DNA from 3 places in the Paraburkholderia sp. SIMBA_030 genome. Region 3 is predicted to be linked to each of the others. Evidence: predicted binding sites of a transcription regulator. Region 3 holds the regulator's gene; each other region holds the start of a gene.

Region 1 (6,510 bases), on a different contig from region 3:
GTCAGGGAAAGCTGTCATGGTGGAAGGCACGCCGGCCGTGCCCGATTCGGTGGACCCGGATCACGCGTTATCGACGGAAGTGGACCACTGCGTGGCGGCCTGACACGGCCTCACGTTGCGCCAGGCGCGGCACACCCCACCCGCGCCTCGTTGCCGGCCGCTCACCAGGCGCAACCGGCGAAACGCGGCGAGCTCACGAGGCTCGCCCGACGGCTCACTCGATCGCGCAACGCGTCGCCTGCCAGGCAATCAGGCGCCATTGCCCATCTTCCTGCGTATGAATCGCCGTGTACGCAATCGGAAACAGCAACGCCCCGTTATTCGCTTCCATCTCGATCAGCGCCCGCCCGGTGACGACGCAGGTCTCTCGCCCGACCGGCAGCACCTCTTGCGACTGCACCTCGATCTGCCGATAGCGGCGGCGCCCTGCTGTAATGCCGTCGATGAACTGCCGCTTCGTTTCGCGCTTGCCGTTCGTGTGGACATAGCTCACGTTCTCCGCGAGCAGCGTATCGAGCAACGGCCCGTCGCCGTCGACCATCGCGCGAAAGCGCTCGCGCTCGAGCCCGCGAATCGCTTCGATCATTTTTGCCGCCATTGCTCAGCCCCTCGCACCGACGCGCCGGACGTGGCCACGGTCGTCAGAAGTTATATTGCAAATATAGCTGGCTGAAATTTATACCAGGATTCGGCTCTTTGATACCGCCATTGGAAATATGCTGGAACCGGTAGCCCGCCTGATACTGCTGGTGACTGCCGAATTGCACGCCGACGCCCGCCATGTTGGCGAACTGGAAGGCCGTCCCAAGGCTGAACGATGTAGAAGTTCTGGGGCTCGACAGCAACCGGATGCCGGTACCTACTTCGATATAAGGGCGGATCGAGCCTGAACCCTTGATGAAACGTATGATCGGACTCACGCCGATTTCGCCGATGTCGCTGTGGACGTCCCCTTCGTTCGTATGCCACCAGGCCAGGTGCGCCTCGCCGATCAGCGAGAAGTGCCAGTCGCCGATCTGCCACCACGTCAGATTCGGGTCCCAGACGAAGCCGAGATCCAACTTTTTGACGTGCTTATCTGCCACGCCCGCGGTAACTTGCACACCGAACTGGTCGGCGGCGGCCAATCCCGACATCCCAAACAACGCAGCCGCAGAAGCGACTTTTAGAACCAGACCACGCAAAGCATTTTTCTTGTTTTTCATCGAACACCCAAAGCTATGGTCGAACGTTGATGATGTTTTGCAGTTTTGCCTATTCTAAATATAAATCGGATCTAGCAATTCGTATGAATAAACCTAAATTTTTGCAATTAGTCACTTCGATTCGAGAAAAAATCGGTCATTTATAAGCATGAAGACGACTTGCTAGGTAAATTCTACGGCTTGCACACAATCGGAGACGGAAGCGTATCGCGACTATTGAATTCCAAACTTCAATAGCAAAATACGGAACCTGGATGACCCTACGCCCTCTAAGTATTAGCACTCGGGAATTCAGAGTGCTAACATCCAACGCTGGAGTCGATCCCTGACCACGCTTTTGTCTGATTCCAAAGGAGTTTCTACGTGAGCCATGCAATGACCCTTCCGAATACTCTGAGCCCGTTGTCGGCTAAGGCCGCTTCGGCAGGTGCACTGGCGCTCTCGCATTCCTCGCTGCTGCCCGGTCAACTGGGCAATATCGACGCCTACATCCAGGCCGTAAATCGGATTCCGATGCTGACGCCGGCGGAAGAACGCCAGTTCGCCACCGAATTTCGCGAGCAGGACAATCTCGAGTCCGCGCGCCGTCTCGTCCTGTCGCATCTGCGGCTGGTCGTGTCGATCGCGCGCAACTATCTCGGGTATGGCCTGCCGCATGCCGACCTGATCCAGGAAGGCAATATCGGCCTGATGAAGGCCGTGAAGCGCTTCGACCCGGAGCAGAACGTGCGCCTCGTGTCGTACGCGATGCACTGGATCAAGGCCGAGATCCACGAATACATTCTGCGCAACTGGCGCATGGTGAAGGTCGCCACCACCAAAGCGCAGCGCAAGCTGTTCTTCAACCTGCGCAGCCACAAGCAGGGCTTGGGCGCGTTCACGCCGGACGAGATCGAAGGTCTCGCCAAAGAACTGAACGTGAAGCGCGAAGAAGTCGCCGAGATGGAAACGCGGCTGTCCGGCGGCGATATCGCGCTGGAAGGACAGGTCGAAGACGGTGAAGAGTCGTACGCGCCGATCGCCTATCTGGCCGACTCGCATAGCGAGCCGACCGCCGTGCTGGCTTCGCGTCAGCGCGACAAGCTGCAAAGCGACGGCATCGCCAGCGCGCTGGAATCGCTGGACGCCCGTAGCCGCCGCATCATCGAGGCACGCTGGCTGCATGTGGAAGACGACGGCTCGGGTGGCTCGACGCTGCACGAACTGGCAGACGAATTTGGCGTGTCGGCGGAACGTATTCGCCAGATCGAGGCGAGCGCAATGAAGAAGATGCGCGGTGCACTGGCCGAATATTCGTAACACATAAGAACATTCAGAGCGCCGGTTTGCCCGGCGCGATGTTTGGTCGCAAAGCCCTGCCCTCGCAAGACGGCAGGGCTTTTTTCTGCCCGCGCGCCGGCGCGTTCGTCCACGCGCGAACTCACGTGCGAACTCACGCGCAAACTCACAACGAACACGCCCACCAAGCGTGCTTTTCTTGACGTATCACAAAGCTCATAGCAATACTGCCTCAATGGGGTGATGCTCGCGACCCAATGCCGCAGTGCTGACTCACGCGTGCACGGTCACTGCTCCTAGAATCGGGTTGCACTCGCCAGACCGCGGAAGCGGCCTGGTTCCAGCCGGAATCACCGGCGTGAAGTCGCTTTCGACCGATCATGACCATAGCCCTCAATCGCAATAACACCCCCCGTCCGAGCCTGCGCAAGCGGCTCGCCGGCTGGGTGCGCGGTCCGACGCTGGCGCGGGATATCGCTATCGTCCTCGCCATCAAATTCGCATTGCTGATGGCGCTCAAATATACGTTCTTCAATCATCCGCAGGCGGAGCATATGTCGCTGCCGCCTGAGCAAGTCGCGCAGGCGCTGCTTGCGGTGCCTGCCTCGCATCCGTCCCAAGGTGAACAACATGCCCGTTAGCGAAGTCGTAGAACTGTCGCGCCTCCAGTTCGCCATCACGGCGCTTTATCACTTTCTGTTCGTGCCGCTCACGCTCGGCCTGTCCTGGTTGCTGGTGATCATGGAATCGGTCTACGTGATGACCGGCAAGCAAATCTACAAGGACATGACCCAATTCTGGGGGAAACTGTTCGGCATCAACTTTGCGATGGGCGTCACCACGGGCCTGACGCTCGAATTCCAGTTCGGCACCAACTGGTCGTACTACTCGCACTACGTCGGCGATATTTTCGGCGTGCCGCTGGCTGTCGAAGGCCTGATGGCGTTCTTCCTCGAGTCGACGTTCGTCGGACTGTTCTTTTTCGGCTGGAAGCGGCTCTCGAAAGTGCAGCACGTGATCGTCACATTCCTCGTCGCACTCGGCTCGAACCTGTCCGCGCTGTGGATTCTGGTGGCCAACGGCTGGATGAACAATCCGGTCGGCGCCGAATTCAACTATCAGACGATGCGCATGGAACTCGACAGCATCTTCTCGGTGCTGTTCAACCCGGTCGCGCAGGTCAAGTTCGTGCACACCGTATCGGCCGGTTATGTGACGGCGTCGATGTTCGTGCTCGGCGTATCGTCGTGGTATCTGCTCAAGCGCCGCGATACCGAATTCGCGTTGCGCTCGTTTGCGATCGCCGCGGGTTTCGGCCTCGCGTCGACGCTGTGCGTGATCGTGCTCGGCGACGAATCCGGCTACCGAACCGGCGAAGTTCAGCAGGTGAAGCTGGCCGCGATCGAATCCGAATGGGAGACGGCGCCCGCCCCCGCACCATTCACGATCTTCGGCATTCCGAATCAGAAGGAAGAACGCACCGACTACGCAATCCGGATTCCGTATGCGCTCGGCCTCATCGCAACACGCTCGATCGACGAACCGGTGGTCGGCCTGAAAGACCTGATGGCGCAGAACGAAGTGCGCATCAAGAACGGCATGCTGGCCTACGCCGCGCTGCAAAAACTGAAGCAAGGCGACGCAACCGACGATGCCAAAGCCGCCTTCGACGCGCACAAGAAAGACCTCGGCTACGGCCTGATGCTCAAGCAGTTCACCGCGAACGTCACCGATGCAACGCCGGATCAGATTGTCCAGGCCGCCAAGAAGACGATCCCGCCGGTGGCGCCCGTGTTCTTCTCGTTCCGCCTGATGGTCGGCCTCGGCATTCTGTTCCTCGCGACCTTCGTGCTGGCGTTCTGGTTCTGCGCGCAACGCTCGCTGCTGCTGGACAAGCGCCGCTGGTTCCTGCGCTGGGCCGTATGGGCGATTCCGCTGCCGTGGCTCGCCGCTGAATTCGGCTGGATCGTCGCGGAACTGGGCCGTCAACCGTGGACCATCGCCGGCATTCTGCCAACTGCACTATCCGCGTCGAGCCTGACGCCGACCGACCTGTACCTGAGTATCGCCGGCTTCGTGGTGTTCTACACGGTGCTGTTCATCATCGAAATCATGCTGATGTTCAAGTACGCGCGGCTCGGACCTTCGTCGCTGCATACCGGGCGCTATCACCACGAACAACAGCCGCTGAATCAGCCGCTGCCGACCAACACGGCCGCATGATTCGCCGTCACGCCGTTTTAAGGGAAAAATCATCATCATGGATTACGCAACCCTCAAACTGATCTGGTGGGTGCTGATCGGCGTACTGCTGATCGGCTTCGCGCTCACCGATGGCTTCGACATGGGCGCGGCGATTCTGCTGCCGTTCATCGGCAAGACCGACGCCGAGCGGCGCATCGTCGTGAATACGGTCGGCGCGACATGGGAAGGCAATCAGGTGTGGTTCATCACGGCGGGCGGCGCGATGTTCGCCGCGTGGCCGCTAGTGTATGCGGCGTCGTTCTCCGGCTTTTACTTCGCGATGCTGCTGGTGCTGTTCTCGCTGTTCTTCCGGCCGGTCGGTTTCGACTACCGCAGCAAACGCGAAGACCCGCGCTGGCGCAGCGCGTGGGACTGGGCGTTGTTCGTCGGCGGTTTCGTGCCGGCGCTGGTGTTCGGCGTCGCGTTCGGCAACCTGCTGCAAGGCGTGCCGTTCTCGTTCGACACCGATCTGCGTGTCACGTATCACGGCAGTTTCTTCGCGCTGCTCAACCCGTTTGCGGTGTTGTGCGGGCTCGTCAGCGTGTCGATGCTGGCCGCGCACGGCGCAGCGTTCGTGAAGATGAAGGCGGACGGCATCGTCGCGCAACGCGCGTCGATCGCGCTACGCATTGCCTCACTCGTCGGCGTGGTGTTGTTCCTGATCGCCGGCGCACTCATCGCGACGATGGTCGGCGGCTATCAGATCGTCGACGCGGCGCCGTTCGATACGGTCGCCAATCCGCTACTGAAAAACGTGCTCGGCGCACCGGGATTGTGGCTCACCAACTACGCGACTTATCCGTGGATGGTGATCGCGCCGGTGGCAGGTGTGGTCGGCGGTATGCTGGCGTTGCTGCTGGCGCGCTCACGCTTCGAAAAGAGCGCCTTCCTGTCGACCTCGCTGATGATTATCGGCGTGATTCTGACGGCCGGCTTCTCGATGTTCCCATTCATCATGCCCTCGTCGCTCGACGGCCGCAGCAGTCTGACGGTATGGGATTCGACCTCGAGCCGCATGACGCTGCAGATCATGCTGATTGCTGTGGTCGTTTTCCTGCCGCTCGTGCTGCTCTATACGGGCTGGGTATATCGCGTGATGCGCGGCAAGGTGACCGCTGCGGCACTCGAAGAGAATAAACATTCGTTGTATTGATCAAGGTTACGATTAACAGGAGTTTGCGATGTGGTATTTCAGCTGGATTCTCGGTATTGGGGTGGCGCTCGCGTTCGGTGTCATCAACGTGATGTGGCTCGAATCGCGCCGGCCTTTGAAAACGGCAAAGCACAAGACGCACTGATATCCCGGCAATACGGGCATCGGTAAACGCAAAAGCGGCACCTTGATTCAAGGTGCCGCTTTTTTATTGCAGCGTTACCGGAAGGAAAGTGCCGCAGGACGCTCCCTTAGCACGGCATCACGCCGGCAAAGGCGCCGCACCGCCCACCGCCGGTAGACGCGTCGCCAACAGTTCGGCGTAACGCGATGCGGCGTCGCCGACCACGATGTGGAACGTATCGGCCGAGACCCATGCGGTATCGAGCGCAGCCAGACGCTGACGATCGACCGCCGACGGATCGCGCACCTCCACACGCAGACGCGTCGCCGCCACGGCGTCCAGCGACACCACGTTGCCCGCACCGCCGAACACAGCGAGCCAACGCAACGGATCGGGGTCGAGCGGACCGCCTTGAGCACCCGTCGCCGCCACCACCGGCGCGGCGGAGGCAGCCGGTGCAGCAGATGCGGCAGCAGCAGCCGGCTTCACGGCATCACCGCCACCTT
Region 2 (6,510 bases), 160 kb from region 3:
GCGTTGCACGGCTTCACGGTTTCCGCCCGGTACACGTTTCAGGTCTCGCCGCTTTGCAACACAGCCGACCTGTGGGCACGCATGCACTGCAAGACACGAAACGTGATCCGCAGCGCCGCTGAAACGCTGAAAGTCGCGCCGATTGAGGCACCGAAGCAATTCCTGAACTTCTATGAAGCGAATCTCGCGTCGCAATCGCGCGAGAACGCCTACGGAATCGCCGTAATGGAGGCACTCATACGTGCGTTTGTCGAGCACCGGGCCGGTTGTCTGCTCGGCGCTTATGATCGCGGCGGGCGGTTGGCTGGCGCTATCGGTCTCGTCTGGGATCGTGAGACGATGTACTTCCTGCTGTCGACGCGCGCACAGGGCTCGCACAATGGAGCGATCAGTCTCCTGCTTTGGACGGCAATCCAGGATGCGATCAACCGCCATCTCACGTTTGATTTCGACGGCTTTTCCTGTGTCTCCACCTTCAATTTCCTGAACGGCTTCGGTGGATCGCTCAAGCAACGGCTCGGGGTCGAACTCTCGGGCATGGTGTACTCGGTCGCGAGAACGCTCAAGCGCACAGTTGCGGCAAAAGCGGGCGAATCTTTTGCGCCTTACTTGTGAGCGCTGAACTGAAAGCCGCATCTTCCCTGTCTCTACGCCGGCGTGCGAGCGCACGTCGCTGCTCCGGCAAGCGACTCGGCGAGGCCGAGGACGTTCGTCGCGAAGAGCATGGGCGTCCAGCGACGGATCGACGATGCGGCATTCTGCGAGAATCGCTCGCGCAACGCGTCATCCGCGGCCAGTCGCGCGATCCGGTCCGCCAAAGCCGGGACGTCGCCCGGCTCGACGATGAAGCCGTTTATACCGTCCAGCACCAGTTCGTTTGCCACGCCGCAGGTGCGGGTCACGATCGCGGGCTTGCCGGCGGCGAACGCCTCGCTAATGCAAAGTCCCCACTGATCGAACGCGCTCGCGAGCACGGCAAACTCCGCAAGCGAATAGATGGCCGGCATGTCCCGGTTCGCGACGCAACCGAGTATCTTTACGCGATCGTTCATGTCCCGCTGAGCGATTGCCTTGCGGATTTCTGCGCTGCATGGGCCTTGTCCCACCAGCACGAGAGAGAGTCCCGCTGCATGCACGCCTGAGCGCCAGAAGGCCTCGATCAGCAGATCGATATTCTTGCGCTTGACGAACCGGCTGACGCAAACCATGTAGCGCGCAGGAAGGCCGAAGCTGCCTCGAAGCGTCGACGCGCTCGCCAGGGCCGCACGGGAGGCGGCCGAAAAATAATCGACGTCGATCACGTCGAAGCCGATTCGCGATCGAGTCATCGGAATACCCAGCGATTGCGCGTAAGCGCGGTGTCTCTCGCCGGCGACCAAGGCCGCGTCGAATTCCGAGACGAGCACCCGCTTCAAGCGTTCCTTGAGCGCGTATCGCTTACCGTCATCGGCTTTCGAGTCCGACATGTAGATCAGTGGGAAGCGTTTTGTCAGACCCTTTAGCAGCAACAGGAAGATCGAATAGTACGTGTTGTAGCCAAGCGTTACGGCGACATCGGGCTCGAATCGACGTAGCGCCGTGAGTAATCCAGTGCCGACGCGCGACCATTGACGATCCGCCTCGCCGGCATCTTCGACCAACGTGACGGCGTTCGCCGGCGAGCCCTGAAAGAATGCGGCGCGGCGCTCTTGTGGAAAGCGATAAACGCCGGATTTTCCGAATACTTCGACGAGCGAAACTTGATGCCCGCGGGCGGCTGCAAGTTTTGCCAGCGCCTCGTATCGAGGAACGTGATAGTCGCTCAGGTTGCCGATGACGAAAAGTAGACGCATTGGAACGCAAAAGTACGGTAGTGGAGCGACAGGGGCGGCGTCAGCTGCATGTGCAGCAATCGCCGTGCCCGAGCCGCCTTGCGGTACTCTCGCAACACAAGACGGCGGCGGCACGGGATTGCGATCGACGATGGGCTGCCCATTGACCGTCGACGTGATCTGGGCGGCCTTATGTCAGCGACGGAATGATAGGGTTTTCCCTGAAGTCGCGAAAACCGCTGCCACCAGCCCCACATCCCTTCTTGAATTTGTCACCGCGCGTCCATATAATTAGCACTCGCTGCACGAGAGTGCTAACAACATCGCCGGTTGGCTTAGCCAACTGGGTTTTCTCAGCGTTCTTCAGTCTCAATCAAGAGAGGAGTATGTATGAACCTTCGTCCTTTGCATGATCGCGTGATCGTCAAACGTCTGGATCAAGAAACCAAGACCGCGTCGGGCATCGTGATCCCCGAAGCCGCAGCAGAAAAGCCGGATCAAGGCGAAATTCTGGCAGTCGGCCCGGGCAAGCGTGACGACAAGGGCGCACAAATCGCGCTCGACGTGAAGGTTGGTGACCGCGTCCTGTTCGGCAAGTACGCAGGCCAGACCGTCAAGGTCGACGGCAACGAACTGCTGGTGATGCGCGAAGAAGACATCATGGCCGTGGTGCAGAAGTAAGCGCCAAGCGCTACTTCCCCGGTTATATCCCAAGAATTCAAGGAGTTAGAAGATGGCAGCTAAAGACGTCGTATTCGGTGATTCCGCCCGTGCCAAGATGGTTGAAGGCGTGAACATCCTCGCGAACGCTGTGAAGGTCACGCTGGGCCCGAAGGGTCGCAATGTGGTCCTGGAACGCAGCTTCGGCGGCCCGACGGTCACCAAGGATGGTGTTTCGGTCGCAAAAGAAATCGAACTGAAAGACAAGCTCCAGAACATGGGCGCACAAATGGTCAAGGAAGTGGCTTCCAAGACCAGCGACAACGCAGGCGACGGCACCACGACCGCAACGGTTCTGGCTCAGTCGATCGTTCGCGAAGGCATGAAGTATGTTGCATCGGGCATGAACCCGATGGATCTGAAGCGCGGTATCGACAAGGCTGTGACGGCCGCTATCGAAGAACTGCGCAAGATCAGCAAGCCGTGCACGACCAACAAGGAAATCGCTCAAGTCGGCGCGATCTCGGCGAACAGCGATTCGTCGATCGGCGACCGTATCGCTGAAGCGATGGACAAGGTCGGCAAGGAAGGCGTGATCACGGTTGAAGACGGCAAGTCGTTGCAAGACGAACTGGACGTTGTCGAAGGTATGCAATTCGACCGCGGCTATCTGTCGCCGTACTTCATCAACAACCCGGACAAGCAAGTTGCCGTGCTCGAGAACCCGTTCGTGCTGCTGCACGACAAGAAGGTGTCGAACATCCGCGATCTGCTGCCGGTACTGGAACAGGTCGCCAAGGCTGGCCGTCCGCTGCTGATCATCGCGGAAGACGTCGAAGGCGAAGCGCTGGCTACGCTGGTGGTGAACAACATCCGCGGCATCCTGAAGACGGTGGCTGTGAAGGCTCCGGGCTTCGGCGATCGCCGTAAGGCCATGCTGGAAGACATCGCGATCCTGACCGGCGGTCAAGTCATCGCTGAAGAAACCGGCCTGACGCTCGAAAAGGCAACGCTGGCTGAACTGGGCCAGGCGAAGCGTATCGAAGTGGGCAAGGAAAATACCACGATCATCGACGGCGCTGGCGAAGCTGCAAACATCGAAGCACGTGTGAAGCAAGTTCGCACGCAAATCGAAGAAGCTACGTCGGACTACGACCGTGAAAAGCTGCAAGAGCGCGTTGCCAAGCTGGCAGGCGGTGTTGCAGTGATCAAGGTCGGCGCTGCGACCGAAGTCGAAATGAAGGAAAAGAAGGCACGTGTCGAAGACGCACTGCACGCAACGCGCGCAGCTGTGGAAGAAGGCATCGTTGCTGGCGGCGGCGTCGCACTGATCCGCGCACGTACGGCAATCGCCGGCCTGAAGGGCGCTAACGCCGATCAGGACGCAGGTATCAAGATCGTGCTGCGCGCGATGGAAGAGCCGCTGCGCCAGATCGTCACGAACGGCGGCGAAGAGGCCAGCGTCGTGGTGGCAGCAGTTGCAGCCGGCAAGGGCAACTTCGGCTACAACGCGGCAACCGGCGAGTACGTCGACCTGGTTGACGCAGGTGTCGTGGACCCGACGAAGGTGACGCGCACGGCGCTGCAAAACGCAGCTTCGGTCGCAGGCCTGCTGTTGACCACCGACGCAGCTGTGTGCGAACTGCCGAAGGAAGATGCTCCGATGGGCGGCGGCATGCCCGGCGGCATGGGCGGCATGGGCATGGACATGTAATTTCGGTGGGCCTCGCTCGCGAGGCTCGTTGGAAACACATGGGGAAGCGCGCCGCAAGGCGTGCTTCCCAAAAGAAAAAACCCGCAGAAATGCGGGTTTTTTTACGGGCGCCTGCTATTTGCCTGGCAGGCGCGCTGAAGGACGCCTCAATGCTCAATGCCGCGCTTCGCCCGGCGCCACATCCTTGCCGGCCGTCGGCGGCGTTTCGTCATCGCTGCTGCGTGCCCAGAAGAACCGATCCGGCAGATACGCGCCCATGCCAGGCCTGAAAGCGTTGCGCACCGCCTGATACAGATATTCCTGCGCCTCGCGCACCGCTTCGGCCGGGTCCTGACCATTGGCCAGCAAAGCGGCAATCGCCGCGCCCAGCGTATCGGTAATGCCCATGATGCGATGGCTGCCGCGGTCCCACATATCCTGACGCAATTGGCCGTCTTCGCTGTACAACGTATTGACGAGCCGATGCGTGCCGGTTTCCGTCGACAGAATGTATTCGCAGCCTTGCGACAGCAGATGCGAGATCGCCGCATCGAGACTCGGCGCTTCGGCGTCGCCGTCCGGTTGGGCGAGAGCGAGCAGCGTGGTGTGGTCGGCGACCAGCAGCGTGGTTTGCGGCGCGAGCAGATCGGCGATCGCTTCGCGCAGTTCGTCGGCGGCGAGCACGTGTTCGTCGTCGAGCGTGAAGTCGGGTGCGAGTATCAGCGGGATGTCGTCGTAATCGGCGACCACCTCGGCGATCGCGCTCACCACTTCCGCGCGCGTGCACGCACCGACCTTGAACGCGGCGATCGGCATGTCTTCGAGCAGCATCCGCGCCTGGGTCGCGACCACTTCCGGGTCGAGTCCGGTGACCTCATCGCAGCTGGCCGAGTCGCGCACCGTATAGCCGGTGAGCACCGTGACACCGTGACATCCCATGCTGGCGAGTGTCATCAGGTCGGCTTGCAGGCCGGAGCCGCCGGTGGGATCGGAAAGGCCGAAGGTGAGGACGATCGGAGGCGTGTCGCTGGGCATGAAAATTGACTAAAGGGAACGTGTATTTAAGCGCAACCGGTGCGCAATCGGCTCAATTATGCGGCCTAATGCGTCGCGGGGGCGTTTTTTCGCATCCTCGGGCCGCCGGCCTAAAGCCAGCCGCGTGCCAGCAGCGGCATGACGCCGCAACCCTCATGCAAGCCGGCTCGACCGGCATAGCCAAAGCCGCCGCACGCTAGAGTATGCGTTTCTGGTTGCTAGGCATTGGGGCGGCAACACGGTACCATCATGGCTCCCGTTTCAATGGACTCTAAGACGCGACACAAGAATGGAATATCAAAGCTGGATGTGCCTGATTTGCGGCTGGATTTACGACGAAGAAGCCGGTTTGCCGGACGAAGGCATTGCGCCGGGCACGCGCTGGGAGGACGTGCCGATCAACTGGACGTGTCCCGAATGCGGGGCGCGCAAAGAAGACTTCGAGATGGTCCAGATCTGAGGTTCTCGATTGTGCCGTGTCGCAGCGGTAGTCTGTCATTGTTCTGTCGCCACTTCGCGCGCTAGCCGGTTAATCGGTGCGCGGCGCTCGCGACGGCCCGTCAGCTTCGTGTCGCCTGCCCATGACTCTTCGATCCGCTGCACCCGATTCCTTCGATGCATTGCCGAATCCACGCGGCGGCGCTGTCCGTTCCGCCGAGCTCGCGCTGGCAGAGGCGCTGCTAGCGTTCGAGCAGCACGGCGAGAGCACCGCAGCGTTGCTGCGCGCGTCGCACGCCTTGCGCGAAGCCGGCTGGCTCGGCGCGCAGCGTTTCGCAGGCGCGCTGGTGCTGGTGTCGCCGCTGGCATCGGGCCATCCAGCAGACGCCGACAGCGCGCGGCCTGCATTCGGTGCGGCGCTGAACGATTTCCGCGCGGCCCTCGAGCGTCACAATCTGCGCGAACTGTCCTGTTCGCCAACACTGTTTACCCACTATCGCGCGCTCGGCGCGCATCTATCGCAGCACACGCCCGGTTCCACGGTTGCCTTCGAAGACCTCGCGCTGGCCGCACGCCCGGTGCCGCCGGTGTCGCTGCATGCCCAGTCCGCCGATCAGCTGGCCCATTTGCGCGCGCGCTACGAGCGGGCGTTGCTGCCGGTGTTGCGCTCGCATCCCGATAACAGCGGCGCGGCGCTCGCCGCCACGAACGCCGCGCTCGACGAACTGGACGCCTGCCTCACCGAACTCACCGGCCCTGATCCCTACGATTTCTGGCGGCTCGCGAAAGCGTGCGCCAAGGCGTTGCGCGTCGGCGGCCGTGCCACCGGAGACACCGACGCGCGGCGTTTCTACGCCCGCTGCAATCTGGCGC
Region 3 (6,510 bases):
CTTAAGCCGCCAGCATTTCCTTCGCGTGTTTGCGGGTGGTCGCGGTGATCTCCAGGCCGCCGAGCATTCGTGCGACTTCTTCGACGCGGCTCGCCCGGTCGAGCGAGGTCACGCTGCTGACCGTGCCGCCTTGGCCGTTGCCCGCTTTCGCCACCTGGAAATGATGATCGCCGCGTGCGGCCACTTGCGGCAAGTGCGTTACGCACAGCACCTGGCGCGCCCGACCGAGTTGATGCAGCAAACGGCCGACGACCTCCGCGACGCCGCCGCCGATTCCGGTATCCACTTCGTCGAAGATCAAGGTCGGCGTGGGGCTTGCCGCGCTGGCGATCACGGCCAATGCGAGGCTGATCCGCGCCAGTTCGCCGCCGGAGGCCACCTTCGCAAGCGGCCGCAACGGCACGCCGGCATGACCGGCGACGCGGAATTCGACCTGTTCGAGGCCGTGCGCGCCACCTTCAGGTAGCGCCACCAGCGCGACTTCGAAGCTGCCGCCTTTCATCGACAGTTCCTGCATGCCGGTCGTGACCGCCGCGCCCAGCGCTTTGCCGGCCTTGGCGCGTGCCTTCGACAGCTTCTTCGCTTCGGTGAGGAAATCTTCCTTGGCCTTGGCTTCAGCCGTGTGGAGGCTGTCGAGGTCGGCTGCGGCGTCGAGCGCGGCGAGTTGCGCGCGGCGCGCTTCGTGTTCTTCAGGCAGCGTTTCCGGCTGCAAACGGAATTTGCGTGCCGCCGAATGCAATGCGTCGAGCCGTTTTTCGACCTGCGCGAGCCGGTCCGGATCGAGTTCGAGCTTTTGCGCGTAGTGGCTCAGCGAATAGGCCGCTTCCTGCAACTGGATCTCGGCCGGTTCGAGCGCGGCCAGCACGTCGTTCAGCGTCGGGTCGATCTCCGCGAGGTCGCGCACCTTCGAGACGATCGAGGCCAGATGCGTGATCATCGCCTCGTCCGATTCGGACAGCGCGCCGAGCGCGCCTTGCACGCCGTCGATCAGGTTGGCCGAATGCGACAGGCGCCGGTGCTCGGCGTTGACCTCTTCCCACTCGCCCGGCTGCGGCGCAAGTTTGTCCAGTTCGGTGAGCTGCCAGGCGAGGCGCTCGCGTTCGAGCTGCAATTCGCGGTCGCGGGTTTGCGCGTGCTCGACGGCCTGAACCTTGTCGCGCCACGTGCGCCACGCACGCGTCACGGTTGCCGCGGTTTCGGCGAGACCGGCGTGCGTGTCGAACAGCTCGCGTTGCGCGTCCGGGCGCATCAGCAACTGGTGCGCATGCTGCCCATGGATATCCACCAGCATCTCGCCGACTTCACGCAACTGCGTGAGCGTGGCCGCCGTGCCGTTGATGAACGCCCGCGAGCGGCCGTTCACATCCACCACGCGCCGCAGCATCACGGTGCCGCCGTGATGGCCGTCATCGGCCGCTGCGCCGAGCGCCTGTTCGTCGAGCCATTGCTCGACTTGCGCATGCGTCTCGAACTCGGCGGTGATGTCGGCGCGGCTCTCGCCGGTGCGCACCACGCTCGCGTCGGCGCGTGCGCCGAGCGCGAGCGCCAGCGCGTCGATCAGGATCGACTTGCCGGCGCCGGTCTCGCCGGAGAAAACAGTGAAGCCGCTGTCGAATTCGAGATCGAGCGCGGCGACGATGACGAAGTCGCGTATCGAGAGGTGGCGAAGCATGGAGGTCGTCTGATGAGCTTAAAGTTTCTGGCCGCGGCGGTCATGCCGGTTGGTTCGGGTCCGCTCAGGGCTCGCAATCTTCTTCGTGCGACGGGTATTCGTTCCAGTGCAGCTTCTTGCGCAGCGTCGCGTAATGGCTATAGCCGACCGGATGCAGCATCGGCACCGTATGACGCGAGCGGCGCACTTCGATCGTGTCGCTCAGTTCGAGCGAGGTGAACGACTGCATGTCGAAATTGACGTTCACTTCGCGGCCCGAAACGATCTGGATGCTGACCTTCGAGTCGTCCGGCAGCACGATCGGCCGGTTCGACAGCGCGTGCGGCGCGATCGGCACCAGCACGATGCCTTGCAGTTGCGGATGCAGGATCGGCCCTTGCGACGACAATGCGTAGGCGGTCGAACCGGTGGGCGTGGCGACGATCAGGCCGTCCGAACGCTGGTTGTACATGAAGCGTCCGTCCACCGACACGTGCAGCTCCGCCATCCCCGAAAAGCCGCTGCGGTTGACCACCACGTCGTTGAAGGCCAGCGCGTGGTAGATCGGGTTGCCGCCGCGCATGATGCGTGCCTCGAGCAGCATGCGTTCTTCGCGTTCGAAGTTGCCGGACAGCATTTGCGGCACGATCTCGCTCATGTCGGAGATCGGGATGTCGGTGATGAAGCCGAGCCGCCCGTGGTTGATGCCGATCAGCGGCGTGCGGTACGGCGCAAGCTGGCGGCCGATGCCGAGCATCGTGCCGTCGCCGCCGAGCACCACCGCGACGTCGGCGCGCGCGCCGATCTCGGCGGGACGCAGCGCCGGATAGTCGGTGACGCCGATTTCGGCGGCGGTTTCCGCTTCGAACACGACGTCGAAGCCGCGCCTCGCGATGCACGAGGCGAGCGCGGTCAGCGGCTCGCCGATGCCCGGCGTATTGCTGCGCCCGACGAGCGCGACGGTCTTGAACTGGCTGGTCACTTGCATGCCGGCATTACACCATAGGTAGGGTTTGAAAAGAACCGCAGACAGACCCGGTAACGGGCCGGCCAACGTGGCCTGCCAGCGCGTTGCACGATTATCGTTAGAATGGTGAAGCCTTGATGACACGTGTGCGGGATGTGGCCTGGCAGCGTGCCACGGGTGGATTGGCCGGAAGGGCTGCTGGCAAGGCGCTGGGCGAAGTGCCGGAGCCGATGCAAAGCGCCGCGCCGCCAACCGGCGGCGCGCTGGGCAGTGCCTGGCGCGGTCGGCGCCGTTAGCGCTCGCGATAGTCGTGTCATTGAGCTAAAATTTTCCGTCATGCTAGATCCCCGCGCACAAACCCTCCTCAAAACGCTGATCGAGCGCTACATCGCCGAAGGTCAGCCGGTCGGCTCGCGGACGTTGTCACGCTATTCCGGCCTCGAACTGAGTCCGGCGACGATCCGCAACGTGATGTCCGATCTCGAGGACCTGGGGCTCGTGATCAGTCCGCACACTTCCGCGGGCCGCATTCCTACGCCGCGCGGCTACCGGCTGTTCGTCGACACCATGCTGACCGTAGAATCCGCCGCCGACGAGGAGGCCGTTACCCGTACCGTGAAGACTACGCTGCAGGCCGGCGAGCCGCAGAAAATCGTCGCGGCGGCGGCCAGCGTGCTGTCCAACCTGTCGCAGTTCGCCGGCGTGGTGCTGACGCCGCGGCGCAGCCACGTGTTCAAGCAGATCGAGTTCATGCGCCTGTCCGACAAGCGCATCCTGCTGATCATCGTGACCCCCGAAGGCGACGTGCAAAACCGCATCATGGCGACCCAGCGCGACTTCTCTCCGTCGCAACTGGTTGAAGCCTCCAATTACATCAATGCACACTTTGCGGGCCTGTCGTTCGACGACGTGCGCCGGCGCCTGCGCGAAGAAATCGACGAGCTGCGCGGCGACATGACCACGCTGATGCATGCCGCCGTCACGGCCAGCACCGACGAATCCGACACCGGCGAGACCGTGCTGATCTCCGGCGAACGCAATTTGCTCGAGGTCGCCGACCTGTCGTCGGACATGGCGCGGTTGCGCAAGCTGTTCGATGTGTTCGACCAAAAAACCAGCCTCCTTCAGTTGCTCGATGTGTCGAGTCACGCCCAGGGCGTGCAGATTTTCATCGGCGGCGAGTCGAATCTCGTGCCGATCGAGGAAATGAGCGTCGTCACCGCGCCGTACGAGGTGAACGGCAAGATCGTCGGCACGCTCGGCGTGATCGGACCGACTCGCATGGCCTACAACCGTGTGATTCCGATTGTCGACATCACCGCCCGCCTGCTTTCGCTGACCCTCAGCCAGCAATAAGCATTGGCTACCGCGGTTCATGCCGCAAATGATGCGCGACGGCGCGCGGCTTGCCAATCGGCCGAATGGCCAGGGTGTCCTGGCAAACCCCGCAATGGACCGCGCCGCTATAATGAATCCCACCTGAAACCGACTTTCCGCCTCAAGCGGATATCCCTGTTGCCTATGCGCTTCGACCTCGAGCGGCCTTCGCAGAACGCCACGTCGCACCGTGTCGCCGTGCTGCTGATCAATCTCGGCACGCCCGACGCGCCGACGCCGCGCGCGGTTCGCCGCTATCTGGCGCAGTTCCTGTCCGACCCGCGCGTGGTCGAAATTCCCGCTTTGATCTGGCAGGTGATCCTGCGGCTGTTGATTCTGCCGTCCCGAGGCCGTGCGTCGGCCAGGAAGTACGCGGCGGTCTGGATGCCCGAAGGCTCGCCGCTGCGTGTGTACACGGAGAAGCAGGTGGAAGGTTTGCGCCATCTGCTGCAATTGAACGACTACACGGTGCTGGTCGACTACGCGATGCGCTACGGCACGCCCGGCATTCCGTCCATGCTGAACCAGTTGAAGCTCGCGGGCGCCGAGCGCGTGCTGCTGGTGCCGATGTATCCGCAATATTCGTCGTCGACCACGGCCACGGCTTTCGACGCTGCTTTTTCAGCGCTCAAGCGGATGCGCAATCAAATGGAAATCCGCACGGTGCGCCAGTATGCCGATCATCCGGCATACATCGCCGCGCTGGCCGCGCAGGTGCACCATTACTGGCATCAGCACGGCCGCCCGGATTTCGCGGCGGGCGACAGGCTGGTACTCAGTTTTCATGGCGTGCCCAAGCGCACGCTCGACCTCGGCGATCCGTACCACGAGCAGTGCCAGCAAACCGGCGCATTGTTAATGCACGCGCTGGAACTCACGCCGGTGGAATGCCGGATTACCTTCCAGTCGCGTTTCGGCAACGCCGAATGGCTGCAGCCGTACACCGCGCCGACGCTAAAGGAACTGGGCTCGGCCGGAGTGAAGCGGGCTGACGTGTTCTGTCCGGGCTTCACCGCCGATTGCCTTGAAACGATTGAGGAAATCGGCATGGAAGGGCGCGACGAGTTCCTGCATGCAGGCGGCAAGGAATTTCACCGGATTCCCTGCGTGAACGCCTCGCAGGCATGGATTGCCGCATTAGGCGAGATCGTCGCGCAGAATTTGCAAGGCTGGCCGGTGCAGGCGGTGCCTGTGCCGCATACGGCAGGGGCGTAGGTAACTCATGAATTACAGGGTTTCAACCGAACCGGGCGCCAGGCTGCGCATCGACAAATGGCTCTGGGCAGCGCGCTTCTTCAAGACCCGCTCGCTCGCGGCGGATGCGGTCGACAAAGGGCACGTGCGCATCGGCGGCGCCAGCGTCAAGCCGGCTAAGGACGTGCGTGTCGGCGACCTGGTCGAAATCGAGATCGAGCGGATGGTCTGGCAGGTGGAAGTGCTGGGCGTGTGCGACGTGCGTGGCCCGGCGAGCGTCGCGCAGACGCTTTATGCGGAAACCGAAGAGAGCAAGGTGAAGCGGCAGGTCGAGCAGGAGCGGCGCAAGACATATCGCGAGCCGGCCGCCGTTTTGCACGGCAGGCCGACCAAACGCGATCGGCGCATTATCGACAAATTTTCAGGTGGGGATTGAACAGCTGTTCCATCGTCGCATGCACACCGCCGTACTCGGTGGTGTGATCGTTGACGGCGCCGGACATGCAGATGGTCGTGGTGCCCGCTATCAGTACCAATGCGACCACCGATATTGCAAAGGTCAGTTTCACGGTACTCCCCTCAGGAACATGCAGGAACATGCACGATAGAAACGGGCTAATCAGGTGGAATTGCAAAAATGTCGGAAAGGCTTGCATCAGATTAGGGTTAACGCGTCTTTTCCGATGCTTTAATGGAGCATAGGCCACTTGTCGGGCGCACTCAATCTCAATCTGATTGCGGCACGATAATGGTTGTAACCGGGCATTTCTGCCGCATATCGGTGGTTCGAAAAGTTCCGGGCGAGCCGCTTGAAATGGTTGTTTCAGGCCCCATCTGTCGTCTCGATACGCGGTAGCGCGCGGCGGCTGCTTGTCGCGTTTTTGCAACGCACAAACTGCGCCAGTTTCGCTCGATGCCGCCACCGTTGGCTTTTACTTTTTTGACGACTTTCAGCGACATGGAAAACACGCAAGAGAACCCGACGAGCCAGAATCCCACGCCCGCCGACGAAACCGAGCGCCAGGCCGCCGAGGCCGCAGCGTCCCAGCAGGACGCGGCGGCAACCGCCGCTGCTGCCACCGATTCGCCGGCAGTGGACATAGAGGCCGCGCTGGCCGAAGCCCAGGCGAGGATCGCGGAGTTGCAGGAGAGCTTCCTGCGGGCCAAGGCCGAGACCGAAAACGTGCGCCGCCGCGCTCAGGAAGATGTAGCCAAGGCCCATAAGTTCGCGATCGAAAGCTTCGCCGAGCACCTGCTGCCTGTGGTCGACAGCCTCGAGGCTGCGGTTGCCCACTCGTCCGACGACCTGCAGAAGGTCCGC

The links. Region 3 encodes HrcA, which represses chaperone genes, less so after heat shock. Its sites were predicted from a motif close to TTAGCACTCNNNNNNNNNGAGTGCTAA; they were not measured.
Region 1: rpoH (RNA polymerase sigma factor RpoH) is a predicted target of HrcA. The motif match lies at 1,482-1,508, and genes of this name have one in related genera.
Region 2: groES (co-chaperone GroES) is a predicted target of HrcA. The motif match lies at 2,103-2,129, and genes of this name have one in related genera.

The regions. Positions count from the first base shown of each region.
Region 1 covers NZ_JAWRXB010000022.1:109,171-115,680, reverse strand. The annotation lists gene SB772_RS31500 (nuclear transport factor 2 family protein) at 215-598, opposite strand; gene SB772_RS31495 (acyloxyacyl hydrolase) at 642-1,205, opposite strand; gene rpoH (RNA polymerase sigma factor RpoH) at 1,569-2,504, shown strand; gene cydP (cytochrome oxidase putative small subunit CydP) at 2,864-3,124, shown strand; gene SB772_RS31480 (cytochrome ubiquinol oxidase subunit I) at 3,114-4,706, shown strand; gene cydB (cytochrome d ubiquinol oxidase subunit II) at 4,744-5,880, shown strand; gene cydX (cytochrome bd-I oxidase subunit CydX) at 5,909-6,025, shown strand; gene nagE (N-acetylglucosamine-specific PTS transporter subunit IIBC) at 6,143-6,510, opposite strand, start outside.
Region 2 covers NZ_JAWRXB010000007.1:263,849-270,358, forward strand. The annotation lists gene SB772_RS14475 (GNAT family N-acetyltransferase) at 1-615, shown strand, start outside; gene SB772_RS14480 (glycosyltransferase family 4 protein) at 648-1,832, opposite strand; gene groES (co-chaperone GroES) at 2,202-2,492, shown strand; gene groL (chaperonin GroEL) at 2,545-4,185, shown strand; gene SB772_RS14495 (hydroxymethylpyrimidine/phosphomethylpyrimidine kinase) at 4,339-5,199, opposite strand; gene SB772_RS14500 (rubredoxin) at 5,489-5,659, shown strand; gene SB772_RS14505 (hypothetical protein) at 5,781-6,510, shown strand, end outside.
Region 3 covers NZ_JAWRXB010000007.1:104,047-110,556, forward strand. The annotation lists gene recN (DNA repair protein RecN) at 2-1,672, opposite strand; gene SB772_RS13790 (NAD kinase) at 1,737-2,639, opposite strand; gene hrcA (heat-inducible transcriptional repressor HrcA) at 2,955-3,974, shown strand; gene hemH (ferrochelatase) at 4,140-5,210, shown strand; gene SB772_RS13805 (RNA-binding S4 domain-containing protein) at 5,218-5,625, shown strand; gene SB772_RS13810 (hypothetical protein) at 5,597-5,758, opposite strand; gene SB772_RS13815 (hypothetical protein) at 5,916-6,149, opposite strand; gene grpE (nucleotide exchange factor GrpE) at 6,148-6,510, shown strand, end outside.